DNA from 4 places in the Lysinibacillus sp. G4S2 genome. Region 2 is predicted to be linked to each of the others. Evidence: riboswitches for the same ligand, from Rfam matches in the RefSeq annotation. Region 2 holds a riboswitch; each other region holds the start of a gene.
What was found. Region 2 has a riboswitch for thiamine pyrophosphate ahead of thiC (phosphomethylpyrimidine synthase ThiC). Riboswitches for the same ligand answer to the same signal wherever they lie in the genome.
Positions count from the first base shown of each region.

Region 1: linked by a shared signal. The riboswitch ahead of thiT (energy-coupled thiamine transporter ThiT) and the one ahead of thiC (phosphomethylpyrimidine synthase ThiC) in region 2 are both predicted to bind thiamine pyrophosphate.
Region 3: linked by a shared signal. The riboswitch ahead of QUF91_RS05325 (hypothetical protein) and the one ahead of thiC (phosphomethylpyrimidine synthase ThiC) in region 2 are both predicted to bind thiamine pyrophosphate.
Region 4: linked by a shared signal. The riboswitch ahead of thiM (hydroxyethylthiazole kinase) and the one ahead of thiC (phosphomethylpyrimidine synthase ThiC) in region 2 are both predicted to bind thiamine pyrophosphate.

Region 1 covers NZ_JAUCFJ010000002.1:4,734,876-4,740,405, reverse strand. Annotated here, with positions in the region: gene QUF91_RS28345 (LUD domain-containing protein) at 68-220, opposite strand; gene QUF91_RS24305 (magnetosome magnetite crystal formation protein family) at 373-705, opposite strand; TPP riboswitch at 829-936, shown strand; gene thiT (energy-coupled thiamine transporter ThiT) at 1,103-1,663, shown strand; gene QUF91_RS24295 (hypothetical protein) at 1,859-2,035, shown strand; gene map (type I methionyl aminopeptidase) at 2,086-2,841, shown strand; gene QUF91_RS24285 (hypothetical protein) at 2,867-3,580, opposite strand; gene QUF91_RS24280 (polyphosphate kinase 2 family protein) at 3,780-4,604, shown strand; gene QUF91_RS24275 (GNAT family N-acetyltransferase) at 4,744-5,331, shown strand.
Region 2 covers NZ_JAUCFJ010000002.1:225,767-231,296, reverse strand. Annotated here, with positions in the region: gene thiC (phosphomethylpyrimidine synthase ThiC) at 1-1,424, opposite strand, end outside; TPP riboswitch at 1,559-1,673, opposite strand; gene QUF91_RS01425 (AEC family transporter) at 1,888-2,817, opposite strand; gene QUF91_RS01420 (methyl-accepting chemotaxis protein) at 2,983-5,292, opposite strand.
Region 3 covers NZ_JAUCFJ010000002.1:1,051,682-1,057,211, forward strand. Annotated here, with positions in the region: gene QUF91_RS05315 (EVE domain-containing protein) at 33-494, shown strand; gene thiW (energy coupling factor transporter S component ThiW) at 571-1,071, opposite strand; gene QUF91_RS05325 (hypothetical protein) at 1,105-1,488, opposite strand; TPP riboswitch at 1,581-1,688, opposite strand; gene QUF91_RS05330 (glycerophosphodiester phosphodiesterase) at 2,129-3,928, shown strand; gene QUF91_RS05335 (MFS transporter) at 4,304-5,500, opposite strand.
Region 4 covers NZ_JAUCFJ010000002.1:4,129,568-4,135,097, reverse strand. Annotated here, with positions in the region: gene thiE (thiamine phosphate synthase) at 1-241, opposite strand, end outside; gene thiD (bifunctional hydroxymethylpyrimidine kinase/phosphomethylpyrimidine kinase) at 231-1,061, opposite strand; gene thiM (hydroxyethylthiazole kinase) at 1,061-1,816, opposite strand; TPP riboswitch at 1,909-2,007, opposite strand; gene mbcS (acyl-CoA synthetase MbcS) at 2,195-3,769, shown strand; gene sppA (signal peptide peptidase SppA) at 3,956-4,969, shown strand; gene QUF91_RS20965 (RDD family protein) at 4,982-5,530, shown strand, end outside.

The sequences.
Region 1 (5,530 bases), 4.5 Mb from region 2:
GATAAATCTCAAAACTGCAGCTCATTAAAAATTTTTGTCGCTGCACTTCTGTTGCAGAAAACCCTTCCTATAAATCATCAATAATAATGTAGGTCATGTACATAGGGCCGTGAACACCGACAACTAAAATTATTTCAATATCAGCAGAGTTACTAGGTCCGGAAATAACCCCATTTAACTTTAGGAGCGTATTATTTCTTATAGATGTTTTTGGAGGAATTAGTTGTTCCCTTCTTTGTAGCGATTACTTTTTTTACAATTGGGATAACGAAAGGTGCTAATTTTACGGCGGTTTTGACAACTTTAGATACTTTCATTAAAATAACAGCTCCTTTAACTCTTAGTATTACCTGTTCAATTCCGTAATGAAACTTATCGGATCACGCGAACAGCTTGAATAATATTCCAAATTACGATGCCTAGAGAGATGAGTAAGTAAATTGCGAATGAAGCAAACCAAATGATAAGAAACGTAGTGCTACCTGAATCCGGTTCAAAAGTGTTAAATGATAAAGTTGAGAAGATAAAGACGGCGAAGAAGATAATTCCAAACACGACTGGAATTAAATGAGATATAAGTGCTCGGATAGAATGTTTCTTGACGTAGCTATCTTTTGAAACAAAATAAACCACTATTGGCACAATAAAAGGTGCGAACAAAATACTGAGATAACTAAAGGCAGACAAAACTTTTTGGTTCTCCATAGTAGTACCTCCTTTTTTTATATTTACGCATGAAAAACAGCAAAGTTTCAAAAAAAATGTGGAAGAGGTTGTAATCATAACCGTGTTTGCGTACAATTAGGTAGTTCAATTAAATTAAGATGTAACGACCACAAGGGGAGCTGATGATGTCAGCTGAGACTGGGCACTTAATGCCTTGACTCTTTGAACCTGTAAGTTAACACTTGCGTAGGGATGTGGATAGAAACCGACACTTTTACGATGTGAGGCTCTGTCCTGGCATCGTTTTTTCTTTATTCGGTCACTAAAAACGTACTGAGTAGAGATTAAGTCTTTTTGGTGTCAGATAGGGACATATTTATCGAATGTTTTCTATTCCTGCTCTTGTATCCTACATCGGAACAAAGGAGAGAATAATATGGACAAAAAAAGACTTTTAATGCTTGTGGAGATTGCAATATTCGCAGCGATCGGTCTAGTGCTTGATCAGGTTTCCTTTAAAGTATGGGCACAAGGTGGCTCTGTTAGTCTAGTGATGGTGCCAATAATTTTAATAGCATTCCGATGGGGCCTTATTCCAGGTCTAACGACGGGCTTACTAATTGGTGTTATGCAAACAATGTTTGGTGCCTATATTGTACATTGGCTTCAAGGATTACTCGATTACGGCGTTGCCTTCACTGTAGTTGGTTTAGCTGCAATTGTTCGTCGACCAGTACTTGAGGCTGCGAAAAATTTAAACAAAACAAAAATGGCACTTTATATTATTTTAGGAACTGTATTAGCAGGGTTTTTACGTTATGCGGCACATACAATTGCTGGCGCTGTATTTTTCTCAGAATATGCTGGCGATCAAAATGCATGGATTTATTCAATCATCTATAATGGAACATATATGCTACCAGCAACGGTTTTAACAGCAATTGTTGCTGTTCTGTTATTTACAGCCGCTCCTCAATTAATGCAACGAAAATCATAACTATTATGCCCTTCACATGAGTGGAGGGTTTTTATTTTTATTAAATTGAATGGGGGATTATTGCTTTTTTAGCTAGTTAGGGATGACGTATAGTAAACCGTATGTTATGAAAATAAGTTGTTCTTCGTTCCGGCTGGGCGACTCTTTGGGGATCAGCGTCACAGATGAGACCCTGCAGCGCAGCGGATGTTTTCTGTGCTAAAGCAAAGCGACAGCAACAAATGTATTCTCTGTGCTAAAGCGAAGCGACAGCGGCAAAGCGCCCAGCCGGAACGGAAATCGATCTCACGTTTTGGAGATGAGCCTGTTTTTCAGCACTTTACAATTTATGATGACATACAATATTTAAAGCGTTTAGCGTTTTTTGTATAAAAAGTTATGTTATATTATTGAATAGATATTAGATGAAAGGGACGTTAAAAATGATCGTAAAAACGCAAGAAGAGATTGAAGCCTTTAAAAAAATCGGCCGTATTTGTGCTGAAATTCGTGAAGCAATGAAGGCCGCTACAAAACCAGGTGTAACTACACTGGAACTAGATGAAATTGCAGGCCGTATGTTTGCTGAGGCAGGAGCAGTTTCTGGACCTAAAGGGGAGTATGATTTCCCAGGATACACATGTATTAGTGTTAATGAGGAAGTCGCACATGGTATTCCAGGTAAACGTGTGATTAATGAGGGAGATATCGTAAACATTGATGTATCTGGTTCATTAAATGGCTATTTTGCTGATACGGGTATTTCATTTGTAGTTGGTGAAGGCTATGAGGATAAAGAAAAGCTATGTCGCGTAGCTAAAAGTGCTTTTGATCGTGCAATGACAAAAGTAAAAGCAGGCTCGAAATTAAACCAAATCGGAAAAGCTGTTGAGCGTGAAGCGTATGCCAATGATTTAACAGTGATCATGAACCTAACAGGTCATGGATTAGGTCGTTCATTACATGATGAGCCAAATCATATTTTAAACTATTATGATGCATGGGATTCTACAATTATGAAAGAGGGCATGGTGCTTGCAGTCGAGCCATTTATCTCGGCAAAAGCGGAGCATATTGTGGAATCTGGTGATGGCTGGACATTCGTTACGCCAGACAAATCATTAGTTGCTCAAATCGAGCATTCAATTATCGTTACAAAAGACAAACCAATTATTTTAACTTCACTTGATGAACAATAAAAAAGCTAAAATCCTGCTAACCAATTTATTTTTGGTAGGCAGGATTTTTTTTGATAAATAATATACCGACAAGTAGCACTCCACATAAAAATAAAGATGCCGTTGTCACAAGTAGCTCATCTAAACCATTATGTAACGCAACCCCAACATAGGACCAGATAAATACACTTGGATACATAATATCAAAATGATGGAATCGAATATGTAGCGCTATTGCGACCCCGATTGTCAGTAAAATAACTGCCCAAAGTGGATTACTAAGGCCAAAACCATTCCATTGATAAGATGTTAGCGTAAAGCTTACGTTTGTCATCAGTATAAATGTAACCCATGCGAAGTAAATCGAGAAGGGTATTCGACCTGAAGGTGAATGATCGCTGAGAGGGTACGTATTGTACAACAAAAATAAATACAGTACTAAAATAAACGTACTAGCAATTGTCACGATAAATAGTTCGTGATGCCAAAACACAATTGTTAACGCCTGCATGATGCAAATGCTACTAAAGAGAACAGTCTGTTTAATAGATGTCTTTTTAATATTCATGACTAACCAATAACCAAGTAACATGTAAATTACAATCCAAATCACATAGCTAACATTAAAAGGTGCGAATATTACAGGAAAACGATTTGAGATCTCTAATGAAGATTGATCGTTTATTTTCATGAAATAGGATGAAAAGGTTAGGATAAGTGAGACAATATAAGATACTGTCATCAAAATAAATCGAGGCATGTTTTCCTCTCCCTTCGTGTTAAATTGTATAGGGAAAAGACAAATAAGTATAGGACTGTGACATTATATTTTCATTATAACGGAAATTTCTAACAATGTATCGTGTTGTTTAAAATCATCTACAATTTACCATTTGAATAGGCATTCATATATTTCTTTAGTACAATAGGGATATCCAAATGTAAGGAGTGAAGTTTTAATGACTCAAAATTTAAATAATCTAGATTTATCAGTTGAACTAGATAAGAAAATGTATAAAAAGAAATTAAAAGTACTCCAATATGAAATGTTAAATGCTCAACAGTTTTTATTAAACAATAGAATTGGGCTAATTCTAGTATTTGAAGGTATGGATGCTGCTGGAAAGGGTGGAGCTATTAAACGTCTTATTGAGCGTGTTGATCCACGTGGCTATGTCGTACATCCAATTTCAGCACCTCAGCCCCATGAGCTGCGTTACAATTATTTACAACGATTTTGGAGAAAACTGCCACAGCATGGGCAAATTGCTATTTTCGATCGCTCTTGGTATGGCCGTGTATTAGTTGAGCGTATTGAAGGATTTGCAACAAAAGAAGAGTGGTCTCGTGCATACGAAGAAATTAATAATTTTGAAAAGATTTTAACAGCGGGGGATTATATTGTCATTAAGTTTTGGCTTCATGTATCTGATGAGGAGCAGCTTAAACGTTTTAAAGAACGTGAGGAGGATCCATATAAGTCTTGGAAGCTAACAGATGAAGACTGGCGTAATCGTGAAAAATCACCTCAGTACATAGATGCTGCAAATGAAATGTTTGAGAAGACAGATAAGAAAAATGCTCCATGGATCCTAGTACCGGGTGACGATAAAAAATATGCGCGTGTACAAGTATTACAAGAAACAATTGCACATATCGAACGTGAGGCACAAAAACGTGGCCTTCATTTAACAAATGTATTAGACAAAGCACATTTAGAAGATGCGGAATCTTCTAGCCTTGAATTGTTAGAAGAGAAACCTAAAAAACAAAAAGTTAAATAATGAAATGGATGCTGTAACAACAAGAAGAGATGTTTTAGTTGTAGCAGCATCTTTTTTTACATACAATAAAAGTAAAATGGGGTCTCACATCTCAAGCGTTAAAATGTATTGACAATTATCGGAAGGTTAGTGTGGAGAAATGGTGCTTAAAATTTGGAGATTATTGAGGAAAAAGGGTGAAAATGTGGTATCAGTCCAAGGAAATAAATGCTACATTCGCACATTTCAAGAAAAAGATGCACAAAGTTTAACTGGTCTCGTAAGCCGTAATAAATACTTTTGGTCTACATACGAGCCATTACAACGACCTGATTACTATACAATTGATGCTCAATATAAAAAAATTCAAGAAAGCTTATACTTAATGGACTCAAAGCGGGAATTTACTTTCGGTATTTTTGAGCCAGGGACAAATAATTTAATAGGACATATCGCACTTTATGCCATCAAACGTTTACCGTACTCCAGTGCATTTGTTGGTTATGCAATGGATGAAATTTACGTAGGGAAAGGAATTGTGACAGAAGCAGTTAACTTGGTCGTGCAATTTGCATTCGAAAAAGTAGGATTACATCGTGTAGAGGCATATGTTTCAACACAAAATAATGCTTCTATTCGTGTCTTAGAAAAGGCTGGATTTCAGCGTGAAGGACTTTTAAGAAAGCTTCTGTACATTAATGGTCAATGGGTGGATCATTATATGTATGCACGTTTAGAGGACCAATAAAAAAGAATAACTAGCTGATATTAAAGAAAAAAGAGAAATCGATGCTGTTCGATTTCTCTTTTTTCTCTGTTAATGGCAGTATATTTCCGGAGATTTACTGCCTCGAGAACTTTTTGATTGTTTATCGACTAACTTTTTCGATTTATCGACCAACTTTTTTAATTTATCACCCAACTTTCGAAAAATATCGACATCTACC
Region 2 (5,530 bases):
ATAACCCCTACACGAACGTCCTCACGATTTGGTAAGCCGAGATGCTCTTTAGGTGTTACATAACATAGCATTGCCGTACCAAACCACCCTATCATCGCAGCACCAATAGCTGATGTAATATGGTCATAGCCAGGAGCAATATCTGTTGTCAGCGGCCCTAAAGTATAGAAAGGAGCCTCTTTACACAGCTCTAACTGCTTGTCCATATTTTCTTTAATAAGATGCATTGGTACATGCCCTGGCCCTTCTACCATCACCTGTACATCATGCTTCCAGGCAATTTGCGTTAATTCCCCTAGCGTTTCTAGCTCCGCAAACTGTGCCTCATCATTAGCATCTGCAATAGAACCAGGACGCAAACCGTCACCTAAAGAGAAGGCAACATCATAGGTTTTCATAATTTCGCAGATTTCTTCAAAATGTGTATATAAGAAGCTCTCTTGGTGGTGGAATAAACACCACTGCGCCATAATCGAGCCTCCACGGGACACTATGCCCGTTACACGATTAGCTGTTAATGGCACATAGCGTAGTAGTACCCCTGCATGAATCGTGAAGTAATCAACACCTTGTTCGGCCTGCTCAATCAACGTATCACGATACACTTCCCACGTTAAATCCTCTGCCACACCATTTACTTTTTCAAGCGCTTGATAGATTGGCACTGTTCCTACTGGCACTGCGGCATTACGAATAATCCATTCACGTGTCGTATGAATATGCTTTCCAGTCGATAAATCCATAATGTTATCAGCACCCCAGCGTGTAGCCCATGTCATTTTTTCTACCTCTTCCGCAATTGAGGATGACACCGCTGAGTTTCCAATATTGGCATTAATTTTCACGTGGAAGTTACGTCCAATAATCATTGGCTCGGCTTCAGGGTGATTAATATTAGAAGGCAAAATAGCACGACCTGCCGCAATTTCTGAGCGCACGAATTCAGGGTCTATATTTTCGCGAATCGCTACAAATTCCATTTCTGGAGTAATTATTCCCTTTCGCGCATAGTGAAGCTGTGTTACATTTCTACCTTTCTTAGCACGCAGAGGTTTTCTAGATAAATCAGGAAAAACATTTTCTTTAATACGTGGATCATCAGCATTACGGAAACCGTTATCCTCTGGCTTAATAGTACGACCTTCGTATTCCTCGACGTCCCCCCGTTCTTTGATCCATGCACTACGTAAAGCTGGCAATCCTTTCGTAATGTCTACTTTATATGCAGGATCAGTATACGGGCCACTCGTATCATAAACACGAACCGGCGCATTTTCCTCTTCACCAAAGCTTCCTGTCGTAGGACTTAAAGCAATTTCACGCATTGGTACTAAAATATCTGGTCGAGATCCTTCTACGTAAACTTTTTTACTTCCTTCAAAACTAGACATAATCGTAATATTCTTGTCGCTAACTGTTGTCATAAACTACTTCGCTCCCTTTTATATTTATATAAGGACCGAATCTAGCTCACCCCAACAAAAACAAAAGCCGAATCCAAAAAATTTTTGGATCCGGCTAAGAATGTAAAGGTATAGTTATCGCAAATAACATAGAGTGCAATAATGGTTAACTTTCCCACGCTGGTATGAGCCAGATCAGGTCCAAAGGGTCAAGAAACCTCAATGCGTTTCCCTCTCAGCCTGACTCATCAGACTCCCCTAGTTAGTACTTATTAAGTTTGATGCTAGTGTAGCAGATATTGCTAAGAGATGGAAGCTTCATTTGATAATTTTTGGCACACTCATCAAGTGTCATATGAAAGCTTTGAAGATTTATCGGAACAATTTCAGTTTTTATCGGAACAAAATCTCATTTTATCGGAACAATTTTAGCTTTTATCGGAATATTATCTAGTTTTATCGGAACGATTTCAGTTTTTACTCACTAGGTAAACAACAGCTCCGCTACATAAATCACAATCGTCACTGTAATACAGCTTACAATCGTTGAAAATAAAACTGTTTGTGCAGCAGTTGCCGATTCCACGTCATATTCTAATGCCAAACTAGAGCTATTTCGCGACGTTGGGAAAGAACTAGCTATAAAAAGAGATTGTGCCACGACACCATCTAAACCAAGTGTAAAAATGATAAGTAATGCTACGGCTGGCCCTACGATTAGTCGTGTAAAACAACTAATAAATACCGTCTTATTGAACATCGATTTGATTTCAAGCTGTGATAGCTGGGCCCCTAATGTTATTAACGCTACAGCGATAAAGCCATCTGCCACATGGTCTATCGGAATTTTTATAAACTGCGGGATAGCGATATCAAAAAAGTTCAGCGCTACACCAATAATAAGCGCATGAATAATAGGCATTTTGAGGAAATCTTTCACAATGGACATGCCCGATTTCGTTGAAGAAATTAAATTGTATAAGCCGTATGTATAGGTCGTCATATTTTGAAATATCACAAGAATGACCTGAATCGCTACTCCAATCGGCTGCGTCACGAAAATCATTTGCGCGACCGGAATACCATAGTTGCCTGAATTAATAAGGACAACACTATTTTTAAACACTGCAGCCTCTGTTTTTACTAAACCAAGTCCCTTTGCTATAAAGTGACTAAGCACCATTTGACTGCCGATAAAGAGTAAAATAAATAACGCAACTTGTCCAAGTACCGACAGCTCGATACTCGTTTCATATAAATTCACAAAAACAGCGGCTGGCATGAAGCAATATGTAATAAGCTGAGATAGCGCTTTTAAATTAAAGCGAAATTTCTTTTGTAAAACTGCACCAAGTACTAAAAGCACTAAAATAGGAGCTACAATTTGGAAGAAGATCATACCGAGATACATCATATCGATGTCCCCCTTTCCTCTCCTATAGTAGTGCTGTTTTTATGCTCGGTCAATGCACCTCAACGTTAACCTAGCAGAAATGTACAACACGTTTTTATTAGGAAATGCAACAAGAAAGACTGCCTCATATATCAGACAGTCTTTCATACAAATCATTATTTAACATTAAGCAAGCTTAAATCGATTAACGACCGCTTGTAGTTCCTTTGAAATCTCATTCATACTATTGATGGATTCTGCAACCTTTTGTAGTTCCGCTTGTTGATCAATAGCAGATGCACTTACCTGTTCTGCAGATGCAGCAGTTTCCTCAGAAATAGCAGAGATACTCTGAATCGCCATAATCGCTTGATTTTTATGCTCTAACATGTGAGAAAGCATAGACATTAACTCATTAATCGACGTTTCGATAGAACTAGAAAGCTCGCTATTGTCTTTAAACGCAATCTCCGTGCTTTGTACAGACTCATTTTGAGCTTGCATTAAGCCTGCGTTTGAAGCAATGACAGCAACTGTTTGCTGAGAGTTTTCAAGAATACTACCTACTGTTCGCTTAATGACCTCTGTTTCCTTTTTGGATTGCTCTGCTAACTTTCGTACTTCCTCAGCGACAACTGCAAAACCTTTACCATGCTCACCAGCACGAGCCGCTTCAATACTTGCATTTAAGGCTAATAAATTCGTTTGCTCTGTAATGCCTTGAATTGACGCTATAATTTGATTGATATCAGAAATATTAGACGCCAATGACTCCATTTGCTGCTGAATACGTCCATTCATTGCATTCGTTTCTGAATTACGTTCACGTAAGCTCTCGACTTCTTTCATTCCTCTATCTGTAGTTGCTTTTGTTTTATTCGATAGCTCATCCATTTCATTCGAAAGCGTTGTAATAGCATCAATTTGATCAGACAAATCCATTATTTGATAATTTGTTTCTTCTGTATCCTCAGATTGCTTCGATGCTCCTTGCGCAATTTCATTAATGGCTACAGAGACCTCTTGACTTGAAGCAACGATTTCATTAAACGCTTCGTGAACATGATTGGATGCTTGATTTAGCGATGTCGCAGAATTCAGCACTGTTTGAATGGCACTATTCGTTTGATCCAACATATTATTATAAGCTAATGCAACCGCACCAATCTCATCAGGTTTAATATACTTCTCATCTACTTTTTGAGTTAAATCCCCATCTGCTGCCGTTTCAATAGAAGTCCGTAAAAACTTTAATGGCTTCAATAATTTATAGATAAACAGCGCACTAGCAACGGTCATTAAAACGACTATAATAATTGACGCTATGATTGTAAAAACAAGTACATGATTATACGTTTCTAATATTTTGGATTTTGGTAGCACTATTTGTACAGTCCATGTTTCATCAATTCCATCTAAAATCATCGGAGCAAAAACATTAAATGAATTTTCCTTAAGCTCTTTGGAATCCACATACATACTTTTGAGCTCGCCTTTTTCCATTGTTTGTCTAATGCTTGCCCAGTCCATATTATCTTGCATATTTTGTCCCTTTAAAGCCTCACCAAAGCTATTTGCAGTTAAAACTCCTTTATCAGTAATGATAGCTGCATAGCCACCTTCTGGCTTTACGGACTCTGTCAATTCTTTTAAATAATCAATAGCTAAATCAGCCGTCAATATGCCGAAAAATTCTCCTGAAGCATCGACTAATGGAACAGAAATCGTTGTCATCGGTACTGTCTGTCCATTTACATTATAGTCATAGGGCTCCGTTAGAACTGCCCGTCCTTGTTCTTTTGGTATCCAATACCATTCAGAAACACCCTTATCTTCGAGGCCTTCAAGAGAAGCAGTTGTTATTTTATCCCCATCTTTACTTAAATAAGGGACAAAGCGATTTTTTGAATCCACCAAAGTAGCATTAATGGTCGGATCTACCTTTGTAGAGTTCTGTTCAAAAACAGCACCCACACCAAGTAAATCTTCATTATTAGCTAAATTACTTTCCATCATATCTATTATGGTTTTAGCGGAAAGCTCGCCTTTTTTCTCCATGCCCTCAATTATTCGCTTCGTTGTTAGCAATGTCGTATTCGCTTTCTCAAAACGTTCACTCATCTTTGCTGCCGAATATTCAGCCGTTTCAAGTGTCGCACTTTCCGCATCATCAACACTTTGCGTCTTTATAATAAGACCTGTAATCGTTGTATATGTAATAAATAGCACTAAAAATAACCCTATAATTAGGGAAGATAACTTTAAAGCAATACTCCTAGATTTGCCCATCACAACACCCCTTTTATCAATTTCGCCTTGGCATAATTGTTGCTGTCGCTTCGCTTTCGCACAGAAAACATTTGTTGCTGTCGCTTCGCTTTCGCACAGAAAACATTTGTTGCTGTCGCTTCGCTTTCGCACAGAAAACATTTGTTGCTGACACTTCGCTTTCGCTACAGATAAACAATGCGTCCGAATTTTGAATTGTGCAGGCACAATTCATTCCTTTGAAAATCCGTGACATCCGCCGGAAGATAACATAATCATAATGGATGAAAGGTTGTACCACAACAATAGATTTAGCGAATAAAGTAGAATTTCGCAGATTTAAAGAGAAATCAAGGATTATATTTTTTAAAAATACATGATACAGAAAAAGGGCTTAATTGTTTTATAAGGTGTGTTGATTGACTATTTTTCTCGATCCTAATTAACACGCCTGTTGTTTTATTTA
Region 3 (5,530 bases), 830 kb from region 2:
CGATGATGCCAAAATAAAAGGAGATGAAAGCTATGTCTCAATATCCTACGATTGAAAGAGACCCTAAATATTGGATTGGCGTGGTATCTCTCAATCATGTGCAAAAAGGGGTTGAGGGAGGATTCGGCCAGTTATGCCACGGTAAAGAAAGACCTTTGAAACGAATGCAAAAAGGAGATTGGATCATTTATTATTCTCCTAAAAAAAGTCTAGATGGTAACGAGCCTGTAAGAGCATTTACCGCAATTGGAAGAATAAAAGACGAGCGAATATACGAGTTCCAAATGGCAGAAAATTTTATTCCTTTTAGAAGAGATATAGACTTTTATAAAGAGGCAAAGGCTGTACCGATAAAAAGGATCTTAGATTATTTAGAATTTGTAGAAGATAAATCGAAATATGGTTATAAATTCAGATTTGGTCATTTTGAAATAAGCAAAAAAGACTTTTTACTAATTGCTCATGAAATGGGATTACCGTTGAAGTATGGATGAATTTAGTTGGATAAAAAACGTTACTTTCTTAATGAATTGCCATTAAGAAGTAACGTTTTTATATTGCAACCAATCATTATTTAAGCAGAGTGTTAAGGTTAGTTACAAATACTGTTTTACGCAAATTGCTAGCAATGACAATGCCTAAGACAGCACCAATAGTACTTGAAGTTAAAAAGGCTGGCATGAAAAATAAAGCAGCAACGGATGTCCCCATTAATAAGTGTGCGTAAGGTACTGCAATGAGTGAGGCAATAATACCTGTCCCGAATATTTCACCGACACCTGCTAGCCACTGCTTGCCGCTATATTTATAGGCTAGAGCTGCACATAAAGCACCAATGACACTGCCGGGTATAGCTAATAATGAGCCTGTGCCTGTTAAAATACGAATAATAGCTGTGACAAATGCGACCATAACAGTAGGCACTGGGCCAAGAATAATAGCGCCAATAACATTAATGGCATGCTGTACAGGGTAGGCACGTGCAATTCCCGTTGGTATTGAAACGAAGGTAGAACCTGCTACAGCAATTGCTACTAATAAGGCCATGATTGTTAGTTTTCGAATTGACATAATTTCCACTCCTTTAAAATATGAATTTAATCGTTAATAACGGTAAATTTGGTGTTCCGCCGGTAAACTAGTGAGATCCGCCGCTAAAACTGTGGAAAGCGCCGGTAAATCAGAGAATTCCGCCGCTAAAAGCGTGAGAAGCGCCGGTAAACCAGGAAGTTTCGCCGCTAAAAGTGAGAAAAGCGCCGGTAAATCAGGGAGTTCCGCCGCTAAAAGCGAGAAAAGCGCCGGTAAACTAGTGAATTCCGCCGGTAAAGCAGAGAAAAGCGCCGGTAAATCAGAGAATTCCGCCGCTAAAACTGTGAGAAGCGCCGGTAAATCAGAGAATTCCGCCGCTAAAAGCGTGAGAAGCGCCGGTAAATCAGAGAATTCCGCCACTAAAACTGTGAAAAGCGCCGGTAAACAAAAAAATTCCACCGCTACAGCGTAAAAAAGCCGACAACAATATAAAACCTAAAAAGGCCGCTTCCTAAAAAACATAGGAAGCGGCCTTGCATTTACATAGTAAAAAGCAAGTGTCGCCACTTCCCTCCGCTAGTGTGAACTAGATCAGGTTCAAAGGGTCCGTATATGACAATATACGTCTCAGCCTTTTAAAGACTCCCCTAGTGGTAATAATGGGTTTAACTCTTTAATTTTCTAATAATAATGTAGTAAAGACAGCCTGTTTTCCTTGATATACAAGGAGTTTTAACAGGGGAAATTAATCATAGTTACTTAACATTTTAGCACACTTGAAAGAACGGAGCTAGAACTCCTACATACTCAATGGATGGTCTAAAAGTGTCACGCTCAAAAAATAGAGAGACATCTTTCAAGTGAAGAACTGAGTTGAAGCGCAATCAAAAGTTCAGTATGTACGGAGCTTACAGAGTACGACGACCAACTTATGAAGAGATTTGTAGGGGTTTTATCATATGATGAATAATCTGTCGCCTTTTTATGTATTAAGTCTTTCCGTTTCGTGTGCATTATCACTATACAGTATTGTTGGAGGAAATGTGTAGATATATAATGAGATATGCACCGCGATACTAACTAAAGGAAAACCAAAACCATGAATACTAAACAAACCAATACGAATCGTTTAAAATTCATGCCTTTTCAGATGACGAGGGATATTTTAAGGGTGTGGAAGTATGCGTACCGTCCTTTTCTTTTATTTGAATTGGTATACAAACTGCTAACGATAAGTGTATTTATCCCGTTATTATCCATAATTTTTAACAAATTACTGGCTGTTGGGGGCTTCGAAGCGGCCGCGAATCATGACCTTCTGCGCTTCTTGTTCAGCAAATATGGCCTACTTAGTGTACTGGTAATGGTGCCAATTGCCATAATGCTCATATACACAGAGTTTACTGTGCTCTTCTATATTGCCTATTATGGGATTCAAGAGAAGCGCGCACGAATCCGCCCCGTATTGTTCAAGGCAATCTCTAGCTTACCAGGTTTATGGCGCGTCGGGGTTTTCGGACTTGCTCTCTATTTATTGCTCCTGTTCCCGCTACTTGATGTCAACATCAGCGGAACACTATTGCCGAATATGACGGTTCCGAACTTTATTACGGGCGAGCTGATGAAGACAACCTTCGGAACGATCGTTCTTGTTATCGTTGGACTGCTTATCCTGGCATTGAACTTAATCTGTATCTATGCTCTGCCGATTATGGTATTGGAAGGCAAGTATCAATTCTGGAACGCCGTTCGCGAGAGCAAGCAATTGTTCTGGCGTAGTAAGTGGTCATTAGTTAGAGCTGTGTTTGAATGGGCATTAATCTTCCTGTTGCTGTTCATTCTACTTATCTGTCTAATCAGCTTAATCGTGTTTCTCCTTCCTAGTGGAGATGGCGATTCCAGATTAATGATTACCATTGGCATCACGCTGAGCTTTGGTTTGTATATCGCAACACCGATTATGACTCCAATGTTCATTACTATTATCACCCTGCTATATGTACGCTATCAAGGCCATGACCGTGTGAATATTGATACCGATGGAGTCGATGCTTCTGTCTGGAAAGGACGCGATATGCAGCGTTCGCTCATGCGACGTTATCGTGCAGCGCTGACTGCGTTCGGAATGCTCATTCTTATTGTTATAGGCTGGGGAGCAACTACCCTGTTGACTGATTGGGGGGAAGCCAATGAGGAGTTTATCATTATGGCTCATCGGGGCGACATTACTTCAGGCATAGAGAATACAATGGGTGCCTTCGAAGGCGCTATTCGGACAGGTGCCGATTATATCGAGCTCGATATTCTACAGACGAAAGATGGCAAGCTTGCGGTCATCCATGATGAGAATTTGAAACGACTGTCCGGCAGAGATGTGAATGTTTTTGATCTTTCCCTCGCCCAGCTTCAACAAATATCGCTGCAAGTAGGCAAGTTCCAAGATAATGTGCCATCTCTTGATGAGGTGTTGGAGCGTACGAAAGGTAAAATCAAACTTAATGTGGAGCTCAAAACACATGGACATGAGAAGGACTTTGTCCCTGTCTTAGTCGATACGATTCGTAGACATAAGGCAGAACAACAGGTCATTTTCCAGAGCTTAGATTATGAGCTCGTAAAGGAAGTAAAGAAGGCTGCACCGGATTTAACAGTCGGGTATGTCATATTCGCTACATTCACTTCGCTCAATCAGTTCGAAGCAGATTTCTTCGTCGTCGAAGAGTCTTTTGCCAGTCCTCGATTGATTAGTTCAGCGAAAATGATCGGTAAGCCGATTTATGTTTGGACTGTGAATGATGTGAACAGCGTTGAACACTTCTATACGTTAGGTGTGGATGGCATCATAACGGACATTGTCAGTGACGCAAAGGAGACCGTTCAAATGCTACATAAAGAATAGAGTCGGAAATGAAAATATCATCTGCTCCTTTTTGAATAAAGCACGAACACCCGGTATTTAGCGCGAGGCCTAAATACCGGGTGTTTTGCGTTATCTATAGTTGTACATCATGACCCTCAGCCTGCAACTTTTGCTATTTCTTGTGTATATAAATCCCAATGACCGAAAGATGTTATCATACGTATTTGTTGCAAGACTATCATATCCACACTCTACACGATAGAATGTTCCGGTAGATGACATTTGATAAAGTTGGTGAATTCTTAAAAAACCTTTCTCATACGGCAAGCGAATATAATTTTCCCATATATATTGTTCAACGAGTTATTTAATGGTTGGGGTCATACTACCAAAAATAGTCAATGAATTTTCAACCTATTCTGTATCAGGATGCAAAAGGTGTGGTGCTTTTTTCATTGTCCAAATAAGGGCAAGGAAGAAGCAAGCCATTAAAATAATAGACCCGAAAATATAAGGGCTGTTCATATTCCAATCAAATAATATACCTGCTAAAGCTGGACCAATCATATTACCAAGACTCATATATGCATTGTTCAGACCAGCTGCAAAGCCTTGCTCATTCTCAGCAAGCTTCGAAATCAATGTGTTGACAGCTGGGCGAATCAATGTCGTAGCAGTAGAGAAGATTGTCGCTACAACTAAAATAAGTGCAAAGCCAGACACAAATAATATTAAGAAAATCGATACGGATGCAATAAATAAATTAACTAACACTACTTTCATTTCGCCGAAGCGCTTAAAGAGTGGCGTAATCACAAACATTTGGACAACAACACCAAATGCTCCACCAACAACTAAGATAATAGCGATATCTGTAGGTGTGTAATTAAATTTGTCTGTAACAAATAATGATAATGTTGTTTGGAAGTTAGCAATCCCAAATGAGAATACCATCATAATAATGAGCATTACAAAGTAAGGCATATGTACTGAACGTACCATTTGCTTCGCAAGGTTGTCTTGCTTCTTTGCTTTTTGCGCTTTATTTGGTTTTGTAGCAGGTAATAAAAAGAACGATAAAATAGCTGCTAAGATAGCTGCACATCCAGCAGTATAGAATGGGAAGTGTAAACTAACTTTTGATAGGAATCCACCAATGCCTGGTCCAATCATAAAACCAAAAGACATTGCTGCCCCAAGCATACCCATCCCTTTACCTCGTTCTTCATAAGTTGTAATGTCTGCCACAAAAGCCATGATAGGAGGTGCAACAAACGCAGATCCAAGGCCACCTAAAAAGCGTGCCAAGAAGAGCATCCACACATCAGTAGAAAGCCCGAAACCAATTTGTGCAAGTCCTGTAACGATAAGACCGAAAATAATAAGATTTTTTCGACCATATTGATCCGAAAGATTCCCAGCAATTGGAGAAAATACGAATTGCGCTAAGGCGAAAGTTGCAATCAACATTCCAAGGATTTGTCCTGCAGCACCAAATAGTTTTAAATACTCAGGCATGACAGGAATAATAATTCCAATACTCCCCATTGCTATAAACATATTAAACATTAAAATATACAAAGCCGCCTTATTAGACTTCTGCTGGGTCATCGAATACCCCCTTCTTTATTCAAATATATT
Region 4 (5,530 bases), 3.9 Mb from region 2:
TTACAGCAAGCTCTACATCATCATTGACGATAAACGGAACATTATATTGTTGACAGAGCTTTTGACAGTCTCTTGCAAAACTTTCATACGCTTGTCCAGTGAGAGCATTTGGTCCTTTTTCACGAAATTGAAACATGGTAATTCCGGATTGTAGAGCCTTCTCTAAAACGTTTAGTGGCTCCTGATTTAAAACATTAAGAGTACCCATAATAAAATATAACTGTAAATCGTCACGTTTCATGAATGATCACCTCATAAGAATCCTTAAAGTTTTGATAAGCAAAATGATTTGTTGGACCATGACCATGACCATGACCGAGAGATAAATCATGAGTTATGGCTAATTGAATAAACTTTTTTGCTTCCACAATCGCTTCTTTAATGGGAAGCCCACTTCCAAGAAAAGCAGTTAGTGCAGCGGAGAACGTACAGCCTGTACCATGTGTATTTTTTGTAGCAATACGAGTGGACTGCATGGAAAATGATTGACCATCTTGCAAAAATACATAGTCAATAGCATAATATTTATCGGCTAAATGACCGCCTTTAATAATGACACATTGAACGCCCATTTGTAAGAAGATGTAAGCCACGTCCTGAATATCTGCCAACGTTTTAATTTTTCTTCCAGAAAGTGTTTCAGCTTCAGGTATGTTCGGTGTTACGATTGTTGCTAAAGGAAGTAAATACCTACGTATTGCAACAATTGCTTCTTGCTGTAATAAGCTTTCGCCACCTTTTGCAATCATGACTGGATCGACAATTAGTGGAATATTTACTTCGGCTAAAATATGTGCGATTGATTGAATTATTTCGGAAGAAAATAGCATTCCTGTTTTAATAGCACTAATTGAAAAATCCTCGATTAGTGCTTTAAGTTGTTTTTCAACAAAGCTAACTTCAATTGGTAAGACATCCGATACACCAAGTGTGTTCTGGGCAGTTAAAGCTGTAATAACAGACGTTCCAAACACCTTTAATTCCTGAAATGTTTTTAAATCAGCTTGTATGCCCGCACCGCCACCACTATCTGAACCAGCAATTGTCGTTACAATATGCATCATTCTTCACCATCCTTGGAAAGACGATGTAGTTCATTCAATATTGTTATTTGAAAATCGCCAATGTAATGAGTCGCAGAAGCGGCTTGTTCTGCCACTTTTTTATAAAGCGATAAAGTATCGACCAATTGGTAATATGGTTCATTCCCTGCGGTGTAGGCGGCGCAACAAATAGCACTTAATAAGCAGCCAGTTCCAGTGACTTCTGTCATTTGAGAATTTCCACCTGTAACCCATTGATGCTGTTTGCCATCAGTAATAAAATCCTTTTCACCGGTCACAATAACAATACAATTGTAGAGTTGAGCTATTTGTTTTGCCTCAACTTCTAATGAAATTGAACCAGTACCACTATCTACGCCTTTTTGTTGCCAGTCTACATTGGCAATCGCTGCAAGCTCTCCGATATTACAACGAATTGCTGCAAATTTTATTTCCGCCAATAATTGCTGTACCGTCTGTTTACGGTAAGAAGTTGCACCTGCAGCAACAGGATCTAAAACAACGGGAATGCCCTGAGCATTTGCCTTTTTTCCTGCAAGTAGCATTGATTCTTTCATCTGTTCATTAAGGGTACCGATATTTAACAATAAGCCTGAAGCAATAGCGACCATTTCTTCAACTTCATGACTGTCATCAGCCATGACTGGCGAAGCGCCTATTGCTAATAAGCCATTTGCTTGGAAATTTGCCACAACATAATTGGTAATGCAATGAATCAGTGGATTTTGTTTACGGATATTTTGAATAATCAATTTAAGTCCTCCTCTAATGGATGGACGTAAGCATGCAAAAAAGGCCCTTTTTCGTGCAGAAAAAAACACGTAAAAAGAGCCTTTCATCAATGAATTAGATGTGAATTGCTCCCTACGTCAGTATTAACTAACAGGTTCAAAGGGTCAGGTTTTACCTTCTCAACTCTAAATGAGTCCCCCTGCAATCTTGCTTTTAGTTGACCAAAATGTACCATATTTTTCTTTAGTGTTCAATAGAGAGTTTTTTTGAACTAAGACGTGACTGATGCCATATAGCAGAGCATGATAGTTGTCATGACTTTTTAAAATTGAGTGCCTTTCATTGAAAATGATAAAAATTGAGTTTTATAATGAGCATAGCAAAAGGGGGCATTTGCCATGAAACGACAAGATTTAATCGCACCAGAGTGGTATAACATTTCAGAGGAAATCGAAAAATATGCACAGGATTCTACAAAAAATGCATTGATCGTTTATAACGAAAATGAGGAAATTCAATACATTACATATGCTAGTTTACTTGAAAAGGCGAATCAGGCAGCACATGTATTTACATCTTATGGTTTAACAAAAGATGATGTTATTTTAGTCATGGTACCAAGATCAGTTGAAGCGTATATCGTTTATCTTGCGGCCTTAAAGGCGGGGCTAACGATTATACCAAGCTCAGAGATGTTGAGAACTAAAGATATTGAATATCGAATCAATCATGCTAATGCAAAAGGCGTTGTTGCATTTGAGCCTTATGTTGAACAATTTGATGCTGTTCAAAATTCACAAGGCATACAGAAATTTGTCATTGGCCATGCACATGAATCATGGCAGCCGTTGCTTGAAAAAATGCAAAGCCAACCAACAACCTACATAAGTTCTACACCTACTAGAAGTACTGACATTGCATTTTTAGCCTATACGAGTGGTACAACAGGCAATCCAAAAGCAGCCGTACATACACATAGCTGGGGTTATGCACATTTACGAACAACTGCACCGAATTGGTTAGGTGTTCAAGAAGGTGACATAGTTTGGGCTACAGCAGCTCCAGGCTGGCAAAAATGGATTTGGAGTCCGTTTCTCGCTACATTAGGAAGTGGTGCAACAGCATTTGTCTACAAAGGTCACTTTGATGCGACAACATACCTCACGCTGCTTGAAAAATTCCATATTAATATTCTGTGCTGTACACCAACCGAATATCGATTTATGGCAGCACTTGAAAATTTACAAGATTTCAATTTAAGTGCAATTCGTCAAGCCGTGTCAGCAGGCGAGCCTTTAAATAGTGAAGTGATAAAAGTATTTTCGGAGGTCTTGAATTTACAAGTGCGAGATGGTTATGGACAAACAGAAAATACGTTACTTGTTGGTACAATGGTAGGAATGAAGGCTAGAATTGGCTCAATGGGTAAACCTACTCCGGGAAATACTGTTGAAATTATCGATGATTTTGGAAATCCAGTTGCAATTGGAGAAGTTGGAGATATTGCTGTACACCGTGAAACACCCGCGTTATTTAAAAAATATTTAAATGATCTAGAACGTACAAATTTACAATTTAGAGGCAATTGGTATATTACCGGAGATCGTGCATATAAAGATGAAGATGGTTATTTTTGGTTTGAAGGACGCGGAGATGATATCATTATTTCGTCTGGCTATACGATAGGACCATTTGAAGTAGAAGATGCATTATTGAAGCATTCAGCAGTTAAAGAAACTGCAGTTGTTGCGAGTCCAGATGAGGTTCGTGGAAATATTGTGAAGGCATATATCGTGCTCCATGATGGAGAAATTGGTAATGAAGCACTGATAAAAAAACTACAAAACCATGTGAAGACTTTAACAGCGCCATATAAATATCCTCGCGCGATTGAATTTGTAACGGAGCTACCAAAGACTTCATCAGGCAAAATTCGTCGTGTCGAATTACGTGAGCAAGAAAAAAATCAATAGAGCAGACATTAATCATTTCCTAGGAAATAATGTCGATAAAATCAAAGTTCGCGCTTTTTCTATGAACTTTGATTTTTTTCGTGATATTAGGTAATGTAATATAGGTTAAAACATTTGCATATTGTTGCAAAAAAGTGAAACAAATTAGAATGTCAATCGTATAACGTGAAGAGGAGGCGGAAAGACATGAATGTTAAAAGGTGGGTTGCTTTAATAATTGCAGGTGTCCTATTAGTATTTTCATTGGGGATGAACACCCTATTTGCAATTTTTAAATCAGATTTCTTTAGCAATTTTGATAGCTTAGTAGCTGGAAACAATTTGGAGATAACAGAAGCGGTTAAAGAAGACGGCAATATGGATAAACGTATTGCATACTTAAAGGTTGATGGTACGATTCAAGATATTGGTTCAGGCACAGTATGGCAACCAGTTGCGTATGATCATCAATTTTTCTTAAATCAATTAGATATTATTTTAAATGATAAGTCTGTACAAGGTATTGTCCTAAGTGTTAATTCACCAGGTGGTGGTGTAAAGGAATCAGCAGAAATATATAAAAAGCTCGTGAAAATTAAAGAAGAGCGACAAATTCCAATCTATGTTTCTATGGATTCGATGGCTGCTTCAGGTGGTTATTATATTTCAGCACCAGCAGATAAAATATTTGCACAACGTGATACAATTACAGGTTCGATTGGTGTCATTATGCAATCCATAAATTATCAAAAACTAGCTGAAAAAGTTGGTTTTAAATATGAAACATTTAAATCTGGTGCACATAAGGATATGCTTAGTCCAATGCGTGAAGTGACGCCGGAAGAGCGTGCAATGATGCAAGATATGATTAATGAAACGTATGAGGAATTCGTTGATATTGTTGAAGAAGGACGTAGTATGTCTGAAGCTGAAGTGAAAAAAGTTGCCGATGGTCGAATTCTTAGCGGTACGAAGGCTCTTGAAGCAGGCTTAATTGATGAAATTGGTGATGAGGAAGCAGCAGTTGCGGCACTACGTGAAGACTTTGGCTTAGAGGACGCAGAATTATTTGAGTATTCATATGATGTGGGTGGCTTGCAATCGTATGTTGGTATGAAGATTGGATCCATGTTCGGTCCATCAGCAGAGGAAAAAATGCTGATGAAAATTATGACGGAATATAAAGCACCAAAAATGATGTACTTATATGGCGAATACTAAGGAGGGAGTACAATGACAAACAATGAAATTGTTATGCAAGGTTCACCCTCTACGGGAGATGCCCTCCCAATTGATAAGCCAATTGCGAATAAAAATTATGCGCTAAAAACTGCAGGCTTTTGGGTACGTTTTTGGGCATTTTTATTGGATGGATTGATGATTACAGCAGTAATCGGAATTCTCGTTAACCCAATTTTTTATTTAATGGATTGGTCATTATCTGAAACAGTGTGGTATGCACCGATTTCGATTATATCTGCTATTGTTTATTACAGTTATTTTGTATTAATGACGAAATTTTTTGGGCAAACATTAGGGAAAATGATATTTGGGTTACGTGTTATTTCATTAAAACATGATAAGCTAACTTGGTCAGATGTGTTATTCCGTGATTGGATAGGACGTATCATAAACAACGTTTTTATGCCACTGTATATTCTTGTAGTCATTTTACCAAACAATCAAGGTCTACATGATTTTTTTGCAGATACAGCAGTTGTTCATGAAAAAGTTTATATTGAAAAAGACATCGTGCAACCATCTGTGCCAATCAAAGAGGAA